Regions from separate parts of the Cytobacillus sp. QJM3NY_8 genome, predicted to be linked through region 2. Evidence: riboswitches for the same ligand, from Rfam matches in the RefSeq annotation. Region 2 holds a riboswitch; each other region holds the start of a gene.

Region 1 (5,767 bases), 810 kb from region 2:
GAGATTTTTGTTGTGACCAATCAGGGCGGCGTAGGACTCGGTTTTTTGAAAGAAAGAGAGCTAAGGAGAATCCATGAAAGACTGCAGGAGCTTGTTGCAGAAAAAGGCGGTCATATTAAAGAGGTGGCCTATTGCCCTCATAAACCAAAAGCAGGGTGCGAATGCCGTAAGCCAAATGCAGGCATGCTGGTGGATTTGGCGGAAAGGCACCATCTTGATCTGGCTAAGAGCATTATGGTAGGCGATCACGAGCGGGACATTGAGGCAGGCAAGAAGGCCGGCTGTAAAACTGTTTTCATCGGCTCTGATCCAACAAGTGCAGATATTCAGGCCTCATCACTTTTTGAGGCAGTGGAAGATATTTTGCAAATGCTTAAATAGGGGAGTGAAAAACCGCTTCCAGGATTGGCTGGAAGCGGTTTTTTATTTTACTATGATTGCACGAAAAAGACTAGCGTGCTCCGCCAAGCTGCTGCTCAGCCATTTGCACCAGGCGCTTTGTAATTTCTCCGCCTACTGATCCATTTGCTCTTGAAGATGTTTCCGGGCCAAGGTTCACACCGAATTCTGTTGCGATTTCATACTTCATTTGATCAATTGCCTGGCTGACTCCTGATACTAAAAGCTGATTAGAATTGCTGTTTCTTGCCATGTAAATCATCTCCTTGGTGTAGTTTTCTTGATTGTTACACTAATAGCTTTAGGAGAGAAAATAAGATTTATTCATAGTTGCATGTGGTAATTTATGGAATTTTCCTGCGGACTCTAATGTGGATCTGACTTGAAATCAGCTGTGCGCATATAAATTGGGCCTAGGTGCACAGAAAAAATCTTATCCGCACATAAACTTCCTCCATCCGCACATAAATAAATGCCATTCGCACATAACTTTCTAAAGTTCGCCATTATAAAGCTGCAGAAAGCCGAATAGCCATGAAATATAGGCACTTGCCAGCACTGCACCTATAAAAAAGGCGAAATATGCCCAATCCTTCCAGGAAACTGAAATTTTTTGATAGAAATCCCGGTTCCTATCTCCGGTAAACCCTTTTGATTCCATCGCCATTGCCGTCCTTTCAGCTTTACGAATCGCTCCGGCAAGAAGAGGAACTGAATACCTCTTAAGTTCTGCCATTTTTTCAGAAAGTGTCCGGGCTTTGGGTATCCCCCTAATCCGGTGGGCGCTTCTGATAATCTCAAATTCTTCTTTCATTAATGGCAGAAATCGATATCCTGCCATGATTCCATATGCAAGCTTTGGAGAGAGCCGGCATTGCTGCATGAGACTTAGCAGGAACTCTGTCGGCTTGGTGGTTAAAATGAACAGAAGGGACAGCGAGGTAAAGCTTAAAACCCTCATTCCAAGAGATAGGGCACGCTGAAAGCCCTCTTCAGTCAATGTGAAGATCCCCCATGTCCATAGGATGGTTTCACCTTCAATAGTCTTTGAAAAAATCATAGCTGACCAAATATATATTATAGCCATGAAGATAAATGGCGAGAAAAGCAAAATCCATCTTTTGAATGAAACATTACCAAAAATAAAGGTGGTTCCTGCAGTCACCACTAAGGTCAGAAAAGGAGTAACCGGGTCAAAGAAAACGGACAAAATCAATACACAGACAATCACAGTCAGAGCTTTTATGCTTGGGTTAAATTCATGTAAGAGCAAGCTTGTTCATCCCTTCCACGGCAGCCAGTTCGTTCCTGAGTTTTTCTGTGTAAGGAACCTTTAGAGAAGCAATTTTCATAATCTCATGTTCCTTCCATAATGAATCAGGCAATCCCTCGTATATCTTCTCTCCTTCTGAAAGGACAATCACTTTATCGGCATAGGAATGCAGGATTTCCATGTCATGAGTGATCATCACCACGGAGCCTCCGCTATGGATCCTTGTTTCCAAAAGCGCCATTAGGTCAGCAGAGGTCCTGGCATCCTGTCCAAATGTTGGTTCATCAAGGAGCAGCAAATCCTGTTCATTCACCAGCATCGATGCAACACTAAGCCGCCGCTTCTGTCCCTGACTTAAGGAAAAAGGATGCATGTCAGCGTGCTGGAGCAAGTTCACTTGATGCAGAACAGCTTGAACCACTTTTTGTATTTCGGCATCTGTCATTCTCTGTATTTTCAGACTGAAGGCAATTTCATCATAAACAGAATCTGCAATAAATTGGTGTTCGGGATTCTGAAAAACGTATCCTAATTTTAGTCTTAACTCTTGCTCCTGCCACTGGGAAAGGGAGCGGTCATCAAAAAGGATGTTGCCTTTGGATGGAGCATATAATCCTGCAAGCAGTCTGGAAAGCGTTGTTTTTCCAGATCCATTTGAACCGGCTATTGCCACAAATTCACCTTTTCTAACTGAAAAACTAATATTTTTAAGCAAATCCTTCCCATTCTTATGAAAAGAAAGATTCTCCGCCGACAGGATGACCTGATCTTCAAAGACTTGATGTATAGTCTTCCTGTTATCTAAAATCTGAAGTGCAGCATAGGGATTTACAAATCCAGCAATTAATTCCCGGTCAGTTAACGGAAGCTTTTCCCCTTTGTAAATCCCTGCCTTTTTTCCTAATAGACCTGCTCTTACTGTGCTTGGAAGCCAGATACCCTCAAGCAGTAGTTCTTCTGCATATTTATTAAAGCAGTCTGCAGTGCTTCCATTAAATAAAATTTCGCCTTCCCGGTTTAGCACCACACAGCGGTCGGTCAAATCAATCCAATCATCCAGCTTGTGCTCAATGATTAGAAGGGCAAAGGATTGCTCCTCTTTTAGCTCTTTGATGATACGGGTAAGTTCATAGCTTGAAGCCGGGTCAAGATTTGCTGTCGGTTCATCCAAAATCAGGATATCCGGTTTTAATGACAATACACATGCAAGTGCAAGTTTTTGCTTTTGTCCCCCCGAAAGGGTGTGGATTAAGGCGTGCTTAAATGGCAGAAGATGAACAAGTTCCAGTGCTTCATCAATCTTGTTCTCAATTTCTGCAGGAGGTGTTTTCATATTCTCAAGGCCGAATGCCAGCTCCTCTTCAACTGTTGTCATGCAAAACTGGCTTTCAGGATCCTGAAACACAATGCCAATGTGCTGATTAATTTCACCTGGCGGGAATTCATCCAGTATCTTTTCTTTGAAGGAAATGGTGCCATCCAAGTCGCCATCAACGGCTTCCGGATACAATTTATTTAAGCAGAAAGCAAGCGTGCTTTTTCCGCAGCCGCTGGGTCCCAATAATAGAACAGCTTCCCCTGAATTAAGGCTGAAATTCACATTCTTAAAAACAGGATTCTTCACATCTTCATGCCGGAAGGACAGCTTTTCTGTTATTAATAAAGGCTGGTTATGCTGAAATGCCATTTTGTGATTTTTCCCTTCTCAGCTCTTTTCCGATAGGGAAGCTGTTTAATGCCCCAGTTTTAGCAAGACTCTTACTCAGCCATTTCCCCAGCAATCCAGCGAGCAAAGCACCGCTAACCAGTCTCACAAAAAACATGGCAGTTACATAACCGGGTGAGAGGGCTGCGTAGCCGGAAATGAAATAGCCCCAAATAAAGCTTGTAACAGAAGAACCCATGCCGGCAGCAATTAAAACCCATGTCCGGTAATTGTTCCATTTAGTTGCCGCAAAAACAGCTTCTGCTCCAATCCCCTGAATCATGCCTGAAAGAATCAGGCGAGGGCCTACTGCATTGCCAATCATGACTTCAATGGCCGCTGCGATGGTTTCCGATAAAAAGGCTGCTCCGGGTTTTCTGATTATGTACGCTGCGATGATTGAAACAATAAACCAAATGCCAAAAATCAGATCATAGCCAATTAAGCCAAACATCCCATATAACACGTTGCCAAATTGCATGAACACCAGGTATACAACTGCAAACACAACAGCGAGTACAGATAGGACAATGACCTCACGAAGCTTCCATTTTTCGAGCATTTTACACAGCCCCCTTCTTGGAAGGACTGTTTGCAGACATATTAACCGTCATGACAATATGAGTGGAATCGCTTTTCTTACAGCTTTCGAAAGCATCTTCCAGCGTTTTAAAAACATCGTGTGCATTCCCATCTAATCTTGAAGCATAATGCACTCCTTCAGTAAACGTTCCCTGTGCCTTTGCGAGCTCGACTTGGTTCATAATGACGTTCATGTATCCAGGAATCCCCATCGGATAAAGTGCGAACTGGACAGCGACTTCCTGGCTGATTCCAGCAGATTTTTTTTCATTCGCCTTCTCTTCATTTTCAGCAAGATAAGCATCTCCGGCAGTATCGCCAGGGCATCCATTTGAAAATGTGCCGTTAAATACTACATGATCACCATGCTTAGCAGCTTCAAGATAAATCGCTTTGACTACATCAAAAACATGAATGGACCTGCCGCGCACACAAGTGCTCACATCATCTGTTTCCATCCATACCTTGCTTGTATCCACTTCTTTTAGAGCAGATAAAATAACATCCACAAACCTGTCAGTCATTGGATAAATCGAAAACCTGCACCCTGTAATCTCGCTGGTTCCGCATAAGAAATTTTCCTGCATTTTGCCATCCTCCTGGTTTATATAAAATTAAAAAACTGCATTCCCAAAAGGAAATGCAGTTGAATGATATCAATACACTAGAAATGATAGCCGTTCACCTGCACTTCCCCACGCTGGTATTATCCAGATCGGGTGATAAGAGTCAGAACGGATTGTTCTTCTCAGCCAAAAAGCTCCCCTAGTGCAAAATAAGATATGCAGTTTTTATTGACTCCATCTTAATACGGAGCATCCAAATTGTAAATGACTAATTTACAATTCTTTAAATCAAATGATCAATGAAAACAGATAAACGCCTTCAATAACACAGATAAGCTATGAAAAAATTTCTGCATTGTCCATGTCATGTTCTAATCCAATCCTTCCCTTCATAAAAGTGTAATAGGACAATTTTACACCGAGAATAGGGGGCAAATTGGATGATATATAGAATGCTTGCTTTAAATATTGACGGAACACTACTCCAATCAAATGGAAGACTTCATAAATCAACAAAAGAAGCGATTGAATATGTGCAGCAAAAAGGAATTTATGTAACACTTGTCACATCCAGAAGCTTTCCATCCGCGAAAAAAGCGGCCAAAGCATTGAAAATCAATTCCTTGCTGGTCACACACAGGGGAGCTTATATTGCAGCTTCTCAGGAAAAGCCGATATTTGTAAAAAGGATACAGGAAGATGAAACGTTTGAAATCGTGCGCCTGCTTGAAGGCTTTACCTGTCAAATCAGGCTGGTGCACGAAAAATATTCCCTTGCCAACAAAACCAAGCTCAATACCAATATGCTTGCTAAAACTGTTTTTACAACCGGCGATCCCATTTTTTACTCGCAGCAATTTGTGGATTCATTAAGTGATACCATTTTAGATGAGCCGGTCACACCGCCAAAAATTGAAGTGTATTTTGAAGATAAAGACGACCTTGAGGATGTCCAGGCAGCCATTAGGGGCATGTTTGAAAATGTAGAAGTCATTAAGTTAAGTGATCTGCGGATGGATATTGTACCTGCCGGAGTTTCAAAGCTGAATGGTTTGCTCTATTTATGTGAACATCTCGGAATTTCCCGAAACCAAATGGTCGTTATAGGCGACTCGGAGGATGATCTGGAAATGATTGAAGCCGCCGGCCTCGGTGTGGCTATGGGTAATGCACCTGCCGAAGTCAAAAAAGCAGCAGACTGGCTGACACGATCCAATGACCAGAACGGTGTAAGCTACATGG
Region 2 (5,767 bases):
AAAATACTATTTTTACTGATAAATACTTCCCCCGGTTTTTTTAAATTCCTCAGCTTTTTCTTCCAAGCCCTTCTGTATCGCTTCGTCCGTGTCAAGCTTATTCTCTTTTGCATAATTCCGGATATCCTGCGAAATTCTCATGCTGCAGAATTTTGGCCCGCACATGGAACAGAAGTGAGCTGTTTTAGCCCCTTCAGCCGGCAATGTCTCATCATGGTATTCCAATGCGCGTTCAGGATCAAGCGACAGATTGAATTGATCCCTCCAGCGGAATTCAAACCGGGCTTTTGACAGGGCATCATCTCTTTTTTGTGCTCCCGGGTGGCCCTTTGCCAGATCTGCAGCATGCGCTGCAATTTTATAAGTAATGACACCCTCGCGTACATCATCTCTATTTGGCAAACCCAAATGTTCTTTAGGAGTAACATAGCAAAGCATTGCCGTACCATACCAGCCTATCATGGCAGCCCCGATTGCAGAGGTAATGTGGTCATATCCTGGAGCTATATCTGTTGTTAGGGGCCCAAGTGTATAAAATGGCGCTTCCTTGCAGATCTCCAATTGTTTATCCATATTCTCTTTAATTAAATGCATTGGAACATGGCCAGGTCCCTCCACCATTACCTGTACATCGTGTTCCCATGCAATTTTCGTCAACTCCCCAAGTGTCTCGAGCTCTGCAAATTGAGCCTCGTCATTGGCATCTGCAATCGATCCCGGGCGCAGCCCATCCCCGAGTGAGAAGGCCACATCATAGGCTTTCATGATCTCGCAGATTTCTTCAAAATGTGTATATAAAAAGTTTTCTTTATGATGATGCAAACACCATTGGGCCATAATGGATCCGCCCCTCGATACAATTCCGGTTAAGCGTTTTGCCGACAGCGGAACATACCTCAAAAGGACACCTGCATGAATGGTAAAGTAGTCAACCCCCTGCTCAGCTTGTTCGATTAAGGTATCTCTGTAAACTTCCCACGTAAGATCCTCGGCAATGCCATTAACCTTTTCAAGTGCCTGATAAATGGGAACGGTGCCGACCGGAACGGCAGAGTTCCTGATAATCCATTCACGTGTGGTATGAATATTTTTGCCTGTAGATAGATCCATGATCGTGTCTGCTCCCCATCGAGTAGCCCAGGTCATTTTTTCTACCTCTTCCTCAATAGAGGATGAAACAGCAGAATTTCCAATGTTCGCATTAATTTTTACGTGGAAATTCCTTCCGATGATCATCGGCTCTGTCTCAGGATGATTGATATTGGAAGGAATGATTGCCCGCCCTCTTGCTACTTCAGACCGCACAAATTCCGGATCCATATTTTCCCGAATGGCTATATACTCCATCTCAGGAGTAATGATCCCCTTTTTTGCATAGTGAAGCTGGGTAACATTCTTTCCTTTTTTTGCTCTCAATGGCTTGCGGGATAAGCCAGGAAAAACTTTATGATTAGCACGCGGATCATGTTCATCGCGGTACCCATTATCCTCGGGCTTTATTTTCCGCCCATCATACTCTTCAACATCCCCGCGTTCATGAATCCACCGGCTTCTCAGAGCAGGAAGCCCTTTTTTTAGATCTGCCGTATATTGAGGATCCGTATAAGGTCCGCTCGTATCATATACTCGAACCGGCTCATTGATTTCCTCTCCAAAAGTTCCGGAAGTGGGACTTAACTCTATCTCACGCATTGGAACCTTTATATCAGGCCTGGATCCCTCCACATAGACTTTTTTGCTGCCAGTAAAGCACGACATAATGGAAATGCTCTTTTGATTTAATGAACTTGCCGTCATTGATCATCTCTCCCTTATAAAAATATAAGGACGAGACCTGGAACCAAGGAAGTGCCAGATATGTAAAAAAGCCGGTCCACATAAAGATGGACCGGCTTAACCGAAGATGTCTTTGCACAAAGAAATTTTTGCACATTCTAACTTCCCCACGCTGGTATGATCCAGATCAGGTCCAAAGAGTCAAGAAACTTTAGCGCGTTTCTTTCTCAGCCCAAGCTATTGGGCACCCCTAGTTATTGCTATTAAATTCAATTTTAGTATACAGAATTGCGGAAACAAATGAAAGGAATTATTTCAGAATTCTGTCAGATGAAAAATTTTGCCTTTATTCTGCTCCTTACCCCGTTTTCCTTAATTCAATTTTTTTACTTCTGAATGAATATCAAAAACGCCTGTCAGCGGCAGACGTTTTCCGTGAATTATGCGGGTTAGTTCCCCTCAGACTCCTCATCATTCATATCCATATCACTTTCATCCATACTCTCTTCATCTTGTGGTGATTCTTCATTCATGCCGGGCTCCTCCATATCAGATTCTTCTGATGTGCCAGGATCCTGCATTTCATTATCTTCATTATTGTTTTCTTCCATCTGATTATCTTCCAATTCCACATCTTCCGTTTCCGGCGGCGGATCCTGTTCATCCGTTCCGCATCCTGCCAACAATAATCCTGCACTCAATGGAACTGATAGCCATAGCTTCTTATAATTCATGTATTGTCATCTCCTTTTGCAGTATTATGTTTCTTTAAGACCTTACCCTTTTAGCAGGAGGCCAAACTTTTCTGATCCTTAATAGCCCACCATCCGATTAAATCCCTGATATCTGCAAATACTATCCCTGCCACAAATACTGGAGGATGAATGATGAGAGTACTTTTCACCCTTATTTTATTTAGCTTCCTGGGAATGCCTCTATTCAGCGGACAGCCTGCAGAAAAAGAACAAGGGAATCAGCAGGGTCTTTCGGAAGAATATCACGGCCATGTTGAAGAACGTACAGAAGCACCATACAAGCAAATTCAATTGCTGGGCATTAATGATTTCCATGGGCAGCTGAATGTCACTCGGCAGGTTAACGGCAGACCGGCAGGACGCGCTGATTACCTCGCTGCCTATTTGCGGCAGCGTGCTTCTGAAAATAAAAACACCCTTTTGCTGCATGCTGGCGACATGATTGGAGCTAGCCCGCCAGTATCCGCTCTTCTGCGGGATGAACCGACTATTGAATTTTTGAATAAGATGGGGTTTGATATCGGAACTATCGGTAATCATGAATTTGATCGAGGATCTGATGAACTGCTTCGCCTGCTAAGTGGCAGCAGCCCTTCAGCGGCAAAAGTTTATTCCGGTTCCCATTTCCCATGGATTGCAGCCAATGTCATCAGTCAAAAGTCAGGCAAGCCCTTTCTTCCTCCATATAAAATAGTAAACGTTAGCGGGATCCCAATTGGATTTATCGGAGTCATCACGAAAGAAACATCGGCTATTACCGCGCCAAACAGTGTGAAAGATCTGATCTTCACCGATGAAGCTGAAGCCATCAACAAGTATGCCCGAGAACTTAAAAAACAAGGAGTAAGAGCCATTGTGGTACTAGCGCATGTTCCTGGAAAATCAGAACCAAATGGTGAGCATGCAAGAGGCCCGTTAATAGAGTTGGCCCATCAGGCGGATGACGAAGTGGACATTATTTTCGGAGGCCATAGTCATGCCTATCTGAACAGTGTGGTAGATGGAAAGCTTCTTGTGCAGGCCTACTCATATGGCACTGCCTTTTCTGATGTAGATATAGAAATAGATCCCCAGACAAAGGATATTGTCCGCAAACACGCTGAAATTGTGAATGTTTTTCAAGAGAATATCCAGCCCGCAAGCGACATAACCAGGATGATCGAGAGCTATGAAAGAAAAGTTGAACCCTCGGTGAACAGATATATTGGCACTGCTGCCATTCCAATCACAGCCGAACAAAACAGAAGCGGTGAATCAGCCCTGGGCAATCTTATTGCCGATTCCCAGCGGGCAGTGATGAACACAGATTTCGCTTTCATCAATCCGGGAGGAATCCGGGCAAACATTGACGCCGGCAGAGTTACATGGGGAAACTTATATGTCGTCCTCCCCTTCAGCAATCACCTTGTCAAAATGAACCTAACAGGCAGCCAAATTCGTGATGTCCTTAATCAGCAATGGCAGCCAAATTCAACAAGAATTCTTCAGATTTCCGGCTTCTCTTATTCCTGGTATGACAGCCAGCCTTCCGGTGAAAAAGTAAAAGATATTTATCTTCCTGACGGAACAAAATTGGATTCGGACAAGATCTATTCGGTCACTGTAAATACCTATCTCGCTGATGGCGGAGACAATTTTACAGTATTCCGAAAAGGGACGAACAGAGTGACCGGACCAAGTGATATAGATGCACTAGTGGACTATATACAGAATTCAGCACAGCCATTCAGCTCCGCGATTGAGGGACGCATAAAAAGAATAGACTGAAAAAGGACAGCTCGGGGACTGTCCTTTTTTCTTGTTCATTTAATACTAACAGCAGGATCGACATCATATCCTTCTATTAGGATCAGAAAGAAAGGAATAGGATAATGAAAAAGTATATTTATTTTCTCATGCTGTTCGGCGTCTTTTTTCCATTTTTTCATAAGACAGCCATTGTTTTTGAAAACTGGAGATTGTGTACAAATACATCCAAATTGATAGGGATCCAGCTTTATGGACTGGATTCAATGAGAAACCTTCTAATATCATCACTGGCGGCCCTGGTTGCTTTCTTTTTCACCCAGCTATTTATTGTGTGGGACAAAAAACATAAAAGTTCTTAAACATATGAATTGAAGCCTATTCATAAACCGTAAATTGCGGTTTAGTCGGATGGTCAATGACAAGAGCATCATTTGGAAATTTTAAGAGCTTTTTATACAAAACAAGGTCTCCAAAACATCCAACTGTCAATATCGCCCCTAATATCGATAATCCAGGCATATTCAGTACAATTCCAAGAACAAGGGGCAATAAGCCAGTCGGAATGAATGGCAGCATTAAAACCTTTTTCATTTGCTGAACCGTCACTGGCTGTTTAGCATGAGCATAGGCCACACCCAATTTCAAATTGACTCCCCAGGACATTTCGCTCCATGGGACACCGCCAATATAGCGGAAACCTGCCAAATGGATGGCTTCATGCAAGATAACGATAACGGCCATACCAGCTAAAAATAATAGCATACCTATAAGATCAAAAGACATTTCTCCTCCGCCATATATTACGGCATGTAAAAAGAGCACCCCAAATACCAGCGCAATCGTTGCTATGAATAAATAAACCTGCAATTTCTTCATTGAAATGGAAACAACCGTTTGTTTTTTATTTTCCAAATTTTCACCCCGCGAGGAATTGGTCGATTACCTATATTTACGGATCACAAACAGCAAAGTTTCAAAAAATGGCTATTGCCGGCAGCTCCCCATTGCCTTTAGCCCTCCGCTTCTAATGCATTACCTTTACCTTGAAGCTTCAGCTGAATAAAACCAAAAATGGACGAAATGATTAATAATATTCCTGATAAAATGTAAATAAGCCGAACACCGATTAGATCAGTTAAGACCCCTATGCCCAAAATGGAGAAAACGAAAATCAATTCGTTTAAGACAGATTTAGCAGCAAGAATTTTCGTGAGCATTGTTTCATCTGCACTATTTTGATACATAGTGGTTTGCGCAAGATCCCGCAGCTGATAGGCAGGTCCCATCAATATTACAAATAGCAGCGCTAAGAAAGGATTCGAAATAAAACCATACCCCAAGGTAAGAATCCCGAAAGCACTGGATCCAATCAGCATAAAAATAATCAAACGGCCTTGCAGTAAATAAGAAAGCCGATAAATGAGGATTCCTCCAGCAATAGTGCCTAAGTAATATCCTCCGTTGATATAGCCCCACCAAGACTCCCC
Region 3 (5,767 bases), 1.1 Mb from region 2:
ATGGGCTTATCCCACTTTTTAGCGAGCTTAATGAATTCTTCGAGAAGTTCAATATATCCCCCAAGCTGCTTTCTCCCTTCAGACCTTAAATAGTATGGAAGGCCAACCTCGCCAACAGCAGCCATTTGTTCTATGTGAATCTTTATCCAGCTGAAAAGCTCTGAAATTTCATGATCACTGGGCAGAACCTGTTCAGGGTGAAAACCGAAGGCAGGTTTAACAAAGGAATAAATTTCTGCAAGAGCAAGATTTCTTTTGCAGGATGCTAAATCGCTTGAAACTGTAACAAGTGAAAGCTGAAACGGCAACTCATGAAACATTTTCTCTAATTCAATATTGCTGTACTTATCAAGATGAATATGGGCATCAATATACTTATCCATGCTGTTGCCTCCTAATGATTTTTCAGCGCATGATGGATGCTTCTTTTGCAGGCAAGGAAATTTTCATTGAGATAAAGTTCCTCCATTCTTGGCCTGTTAAAGGGTACCTTATATTCTTTAATTACTTTAGCAGGCTTGCTGCTCAGTACTAAAATTCGATCAGAGAGGTAAATGGCTTCTTCGATATTGTGGGTTACAAACAGAATTGTCGGCTTATGCTCATTCCAAATATCGAGAAGCCACTTTTGCATATCGTGGCGGGTAAGCTCATCTAAAGCTGAAAAAGGTTCATCCAGCAAAATGATAGGCTGTGGGCTTAATAATGCCCGGATAAAGGCAGCCCTTTGCTTCATTCCCCCTGACAATTCATGGGGGTATGCATTTTCATAGCCGCCGAGACCAGCTTTTTGAAGCATCTTTCTGGCCGCTTCCGAATCGGTTTTACCCATTAGCTCCTGTCCAAGCAGAACGTTTTGAAGAATGGTTCTCCAGGGTATCAGGGAAGGTGTCTGAGGCATATAGCTTATTGAACCGCGTTTGCCGTTGATTTTCACATTCCCAAGCGTTATGGAGCCTTCGTCCGGCAGAAGCATCCCGCCAATCAGGTTGAAAATGGTGCTCTTTCCGCTCCCTGAAGGACCTAAAATCGAAACAAATTCCCCTTCATTTACATGAAAACTCAAATTGTCTAAAACCTGATTAGTATCAAAACTTTTGGTTAAATGATTAACGGATAATTGTATCATTTCCTGGCACTCTCCCGTGACTTCCATTTAATCAGCAAACGTTCAGCCAGTAAAATTCCTCCAAAAAACAGCAAGCTTAACAGCATAATCGCAAAAATGGCAACAAAAACACGGTCTGTCCGAAATGAAGAAGATGCCAGAGTCATATAAACACCTATTCCTTCTTTAGCTCCGAGCCATTCGGATATTACAGCACCCATCACACTATAGGTTGCGGAGATTTTTAGCCCTGAAAATAGAGAGGGAAGGGAATAGGGAAGCTCCAGCTTCCAAAACAGCTGTCCTTTGCTGGCCCCTGCCATCAGCATATAATGCCTAAGTTCTCCGGGTGTCTGGCGAAAGCCGTCCAATGCAGCAACAGTAATGGGGAAGAAGCAAACCAGCGTGATGACAATCAGCTTTGGAAGTATCCCGAAACCAAACCAAACAACCAGCAAAGGAGCCAGAACAATTATAGGCACATTTTGTGAAAGTATGAGGAGAGGGTAAACCGACTCCCTTATAAAAGGCAATAAGTGCAGTATAACGGCTGTGATTAAACCTATGACGGTGCCAATGGCAAATCCCAATAGGGAAAGCATGACTGTCGATTGAAGGTGGTGGCTGAAGCCCTCCCAGCCCGAAATCGCTTCCAGAACGATTTCTGTTGGCGGAGGCAGGAGCCATGCAGGGACTTCTGCCAGATTTACTGCCATTTCCCAAGCAATGAATAAAAGAAGGAGAACCGCAGCCGGCCTCCATCCTTTTCTGAACAAATTTATCATGGACGATATTTCTCCGTTAAATCAATCATTTCAATACCGTCCGGCTGATATAGAACCTTTACCTGTGAGATTACATTGCTGCTTCCTCTTTCAATCATTTTTCTGTTCATATCAGCTATGATTTTCAATAAATGGTCTAAATCGCCTTCCATCGTTGTTTCGAGGGGATGCACTTCGTACTTAACACCGGATTGCTGAATGACACTAATTGCTTCATCAACGTAAGGTATAACATTTTCCCCATCTTTTGTTTTCGGTATGATCTGAATGCTTACAAGTGCGTTTGCCATATTTGAACTCTCCTTATTCCGGCAGGAAGTCATTAGTAAATGCTTTGCCTGCATCTAATTCTTTATCTAAAAGACCATTTTCATGCATCCAGTCTGCATAGTTTTCCCAGACTTCAAGCTTTTGTTCACCCCATCTTGAAGCATCATCCTGATAGCGGGGGGATAGCCATTCCTGGCTTTTTTTGACCAATTCGCTGTCCAGATCCGGAGCATTCTTTAACAAAAAATCTGCTGCTTCGCCAGGTTGATCGATTGCAAATTCATATCCCCTTGCTGCTGCTTTTACAAATGCTTTGACAGTATCCGGATCATCTGCAATCATTTTTTCGCTGGTTGCGAGAACGGGCGTGTAGTAATCCAGTTTTTCTGAGTAGTCGGTAAGGTAGACCATATTAATCTTTTCCCCCCGAAGTTCTGCTTCTACACCTGTCCATCCATAATAAATCCATGCGAAGTCTATATCTCTTTTAACAGCTGTAAAAAAGTCAGCATCCCCCATATTAACAATTGAGACCTTATCAATATTAGCGTTTTCCTTCTTCATTAGGGAGTCTATTACCGATTTTTCTACAGGTGCCCCCCAGCCGCCATAAGTTTTTCCTTCAAAGTCTTTCGGCGATTTAATGTTTTTTTCGGCAGGGGATGCAAAACCGGAAGTATTATGCTGAATAACAGCTGCTATCGATACAAGGGGAACGCCCTGTACACGTGCTTCCGTGATGCTTTCCTGATAGCTGACACCAAAATCAGCCTTGCCTGATGCAGTCAATTGATCTGCACCTGCTTCACCTGGCATTATAATTTCTACATCGAGCCCTTCTTCTTTAAAATATCCTTTGTCCTTTGCGGCATATAAGCCGGTATGATTGGTATTAGGTGTCCAATCCAGTACAACAGTAACTTTTTTCAAATCTTGTTTGCTGTCTGAATCTTCGCTTCCAGTCTGATTATCCGGTCCATTGCCGGCACAGCCTGAAAGAAGCAGCAGCGAACAGATAGCGGCAATCCACTTTTTCATAAGTACTCCTCCTAAAAAACGTTATGTAATAAGGAAAGTTAATGATAGTCTGCCCTGTAAAATAAAAACGCCCCGGTATAAACCAGGGCGCATATAAAAAACATTTAGTATGTTTAAGAATATGTTCCCTACGCTGGTATGAGCCAGATCAGGTTCAAAGGGTCAGCATCTTAATGATGAAGTCTCAACCGGCATACCGGTTCCCCTACATTTCTTGCTATTTAATTTTGACAGCATAAATACTTTCCATCATTATTATAGCAAATAATATTAAAATGCACAGAAAATAATTATTTCATTCCAATCGTCCTGCTCTCTTTCCAAATTCTGAATTTTTCAAGTTCACCTGTAATTTGGCTAACGGCAAAACCAAGGACTGCTACATCATCTAAGATTCCCATTCCTATTAAAAAGTCAGGAACAAGGTCTATTGGGGAAACAAAGTATAGTATGGAAGCAATAATAAAGATAATCGATTTTTTTGAAATAATATGCCGGTAATCGCCTTTAGACCATGACTTTACTAAATCGATCAGAAGCTGAAACTTTTCCCATATATCACTTAATGAAGATTGGTTTTTATCTGCTTTAAGTGTAGCCTTTCTTAAAAGTCCTTTTGTTTTTTCAGGATCGTCCGCATAACGTTTAGCCCTGGATGAAAATTTTTTATAGCCGTCCTTATAAACTTTGGTTTCTATTTCAGGCATAGCTATCACTCCTATATTGATAATTCGCATAAACAGTTATAATCTAGTATTTACCGCATACCTGACATGACATAAACATTTCATTGGGAGAAATAAATGGAAATCAAATTTAACCTGTGACAAAACCTTATTGGGAGCTGATATCTATGCTTGAGAAATGGCTGAAAGAATCAAATTATACAGTAATATTGACTGGAGCAGGAATGTCGACAGAAAGCGGACTGCCTGATTTCAGGTCTGCCAATAATGGATTATGGAATGGGAAAGATCCTGGGAAAATAGCCAGTACAAAAGCATTGAATGAAAATGTGAACGAATTTATAGAATTTTATCGGCACAGGGTAATCGGGCTTAAGGAGTGTAATCCCCATCAAGGGCACTATATTCTTGCAGATTGGGAAAAGAGAGGTATTATTAAGAGCATTATTACCCAGAACGTGGATGGATTTCATGGACTCGCGGGAAGTGAAAAAATATCAGAGCTCCATGGAAATCTGCAGACACTCCATTGCCAGAAATGTAAAAAAGAGTTCCCGAGCGAGGGGTATTTGCATGGTCAATTCCAATGCCGTTGCGGGGGTGTGCTCCGTCCTTCAGTGGTTCTGTTTGGGGAAATGCTCCCTGAGGAGGCCTTAGATTTCGCAGCAGATGAAACAGAAAAAGCAGAACTTTTTATTGTTCTGGGATCATCCTTGACTGTAACACCTGCAAATCAGTTTCCGCTGATAGCCAAACAAAAAGGAGCAAAACTTGTGATTATTAATATGGAACCTACGGATTTCGATATTTATGCTGATAAAGTAATTCATGACCGCAAAATTGGTGAAGTGCTGGATGAACTTGATAGAGCCTTCAAATAGTCAAAAAACATGAAATCATAGCACTCATGCTATGATTTTTTTTATCAATCAACTATAATGGACAATGAACATGATTACTACTGCCTCAAGCGATATGATATATAAGGAGTGTTCAGCATGTTATCAAACATCGGTATTCCAGGTTTAATTCTAATCCTGGTTTTGGCTCTGATTATTTTTGGACCTAAGAAACTTCCTGAAATAGGAAGAGCGTTCGGGGAGACATTAAAAGAATTTAAGAAATCTACCCGTGAACTCACAAAAGATGATGACAATGATAAAAGGAAATAACCTATTCAAGTGGTGTAGAACCGGCTTTGCAGACAAATTAGTCTCGAAGCCGGTTTTTTATTTTCTGGCTTTCGAAGCGAGTGAATGGGTATAGAAAAGAGAGAAATGAAAAAATGGTTGACTAACATGTATATACAAGATAAAATGAAAGCGTAAACAGTTCATGTATATACAAGTTGGTTTGCTAAATTGGATAGAGTTGTAAATGGCGAGAACAATAAATAAAAACCTTATAACTGTTTTTTTCTATAATATGAAAACGGTAACAGGAGGAGAGCGAAGAATGGCTACGAATAAAGAGTCAGCAGAGCAAATTGTAGAAGCTATCGGGGGCAAGGATAATATCGCAGCGGCTACTCATTGTGTTACACGTCTGCGTTTTGCCTTAAAAGATGAGGGGAAGGTCAATAAAGAAAAACTCGAAAATATAGATGTAGTGAAAGGTTCCTTTTCCACAAATGGACAATTCCAGGTTGTCATTGGACAAGGCCTTGTTGATAAAGTGTATAAAGAAATGACAGAAGCAACTGGAATAGGCGAATCATCAAAAGAAGAAACAAAAAGTGCTGCTGCTGAGAACTTAAATCCATTGCAGCGCGGCATTAAAACACTCGCAGATATTTTTATTCCAATCCTTCCAGCTATCGTAACAGCCGGTTTGCTGATGGGGATAAACAATATTATGACAGCACCGGATATTTTCTTTGA

The links. Region 2 has a riboswitch for thiamine pyrophosphate ahead of thiC (phosphomethylpyrimidine synthase ThiC). Riboswitches for the same ligand answer to the same signal wherever they lie in the genome.
Region 1: it holds a riboswitch for thiamine pyrophosphate, as region 2 does, so the genes downstream of both, AC0VZ9_RS06975 (YkoF family thiamine/hydroxymethylpyrimidine-binding protein) here and thiC (phosphomethylpyrimidine synthase ThiC) in region 2, are expected to answer to the same signal.
Region 3: it holds a riboswitch for thiamine pyrophosphate, as region 2 does, so the genes downstream of both, AC0VZ9_RS08525 (ABC transporter substrate-binding protein) here and thiC (phosphomethylpyrimidine synthase ThiC) in region 2, are expected to answer to the same signal.

Annotation. Positions count from the first base shown of each region.
Region 1 is NZ_CM149681.1:1,307,070-1,312,836, forward strand. It holds gene AC0VZ9_RS06950 (D-glycero-alpha-D-manno-heptose-1,7-bisphosphate 7-phosphatase) at 1-381, shown strand, start outside; gene AC0VZ9_RS06955 (alpha/beta-type small acid-soluble spore protein) at 452-652, opposite strand; gene AC0VZ9_RS06960 (energy-coupling factor transporter transmembrane component T family protein) at 893-1,672, opposite strand; gene AC0VZ9_RS06965 (ABC transporter ATP-binding protein) at 1,659-3,359, opposite strand; gene AC0VZ9_RS06970 (ECF transporter S component) at 3,343-3,939, opposite strand; gene AC0VZ9_RS06975 (YkoF family thiamine/hydroxymethylpyrimidine-binding protein) at 3,941-4,546, opposite strand; TPP riboswitch at 4,635-4,736, opposite strand; gene AC0VZ9_RS06980 (Cof-type HAD-IIB family hydrolase) at 4,966-5,767, shown strand, end outside.
Region 2 is NZ_CM149681.1:492,747-498,513, reverse strand. It holds gene thiC (phosphomethylpyrimidine synthase ThiC) at 13-1,797, opposite strand; TPP riboswitch at 1,924-2,038, opposite strand; gene AC0VZ9_RS02635 (hypothetical protein) at 2,226-2,510, opposite strand; gene AC0VZ9_RS02630 (bifunctional metallophosphatase/5'-nucleotidase) at 2,664-4,298, shown strand; gene AC0VZ9_RS02625 (hypothetical protein) at 4,403-4,639, shown strand; gene AC0VZ9_RS02620 (DUF3267 domain-containing protein) at 4,656-5,192, opposite strand; gene AC0VZ9_RS02615 (MFS transporter) at 5,291-5,767, opposite strand, start outside.
Region 3 is NZ_CM149681.1:1,614,087-1,619,853, forward strand. It holds gene AC0VZ9_RS08505 (TatD family hydrolase) at 1-383, opposite strand, end outside; gene AC0VZ9_RS08510 (ABC transporter ATP-binding protein) at 395-1,129, opposite strand; gene AC0VZ9_RS08515 (ABC transporter permease) at 1,126-1,893, opposite strand; gene AC0VZ9_RS08520 (thiamine-binding protein) at 1,890-2,183, opposite strand; gene AC0VZ9_RS08525 (ABC transporter substrate-binding protein) at 2,197-3,201, opposite strand; TPP riboswitch at 3,310-3,418, opposite strand; gene AC0VZ9_RS08530 (YkvA family protein) at 3,492-3,908, opposite strand; gene AC0VZ9_RS08535 (NAD-dependent deacylase) at 4,055-4,768, shown strand; gene AC0VZ9_RS08540 (twin-arginine translocase TatA/TatE family subunit) at 4,886-5,059, shown strand; gene treP (PTS system trehalose-specific EIIBC component) at 5,343-5,767, shown strand, end outside.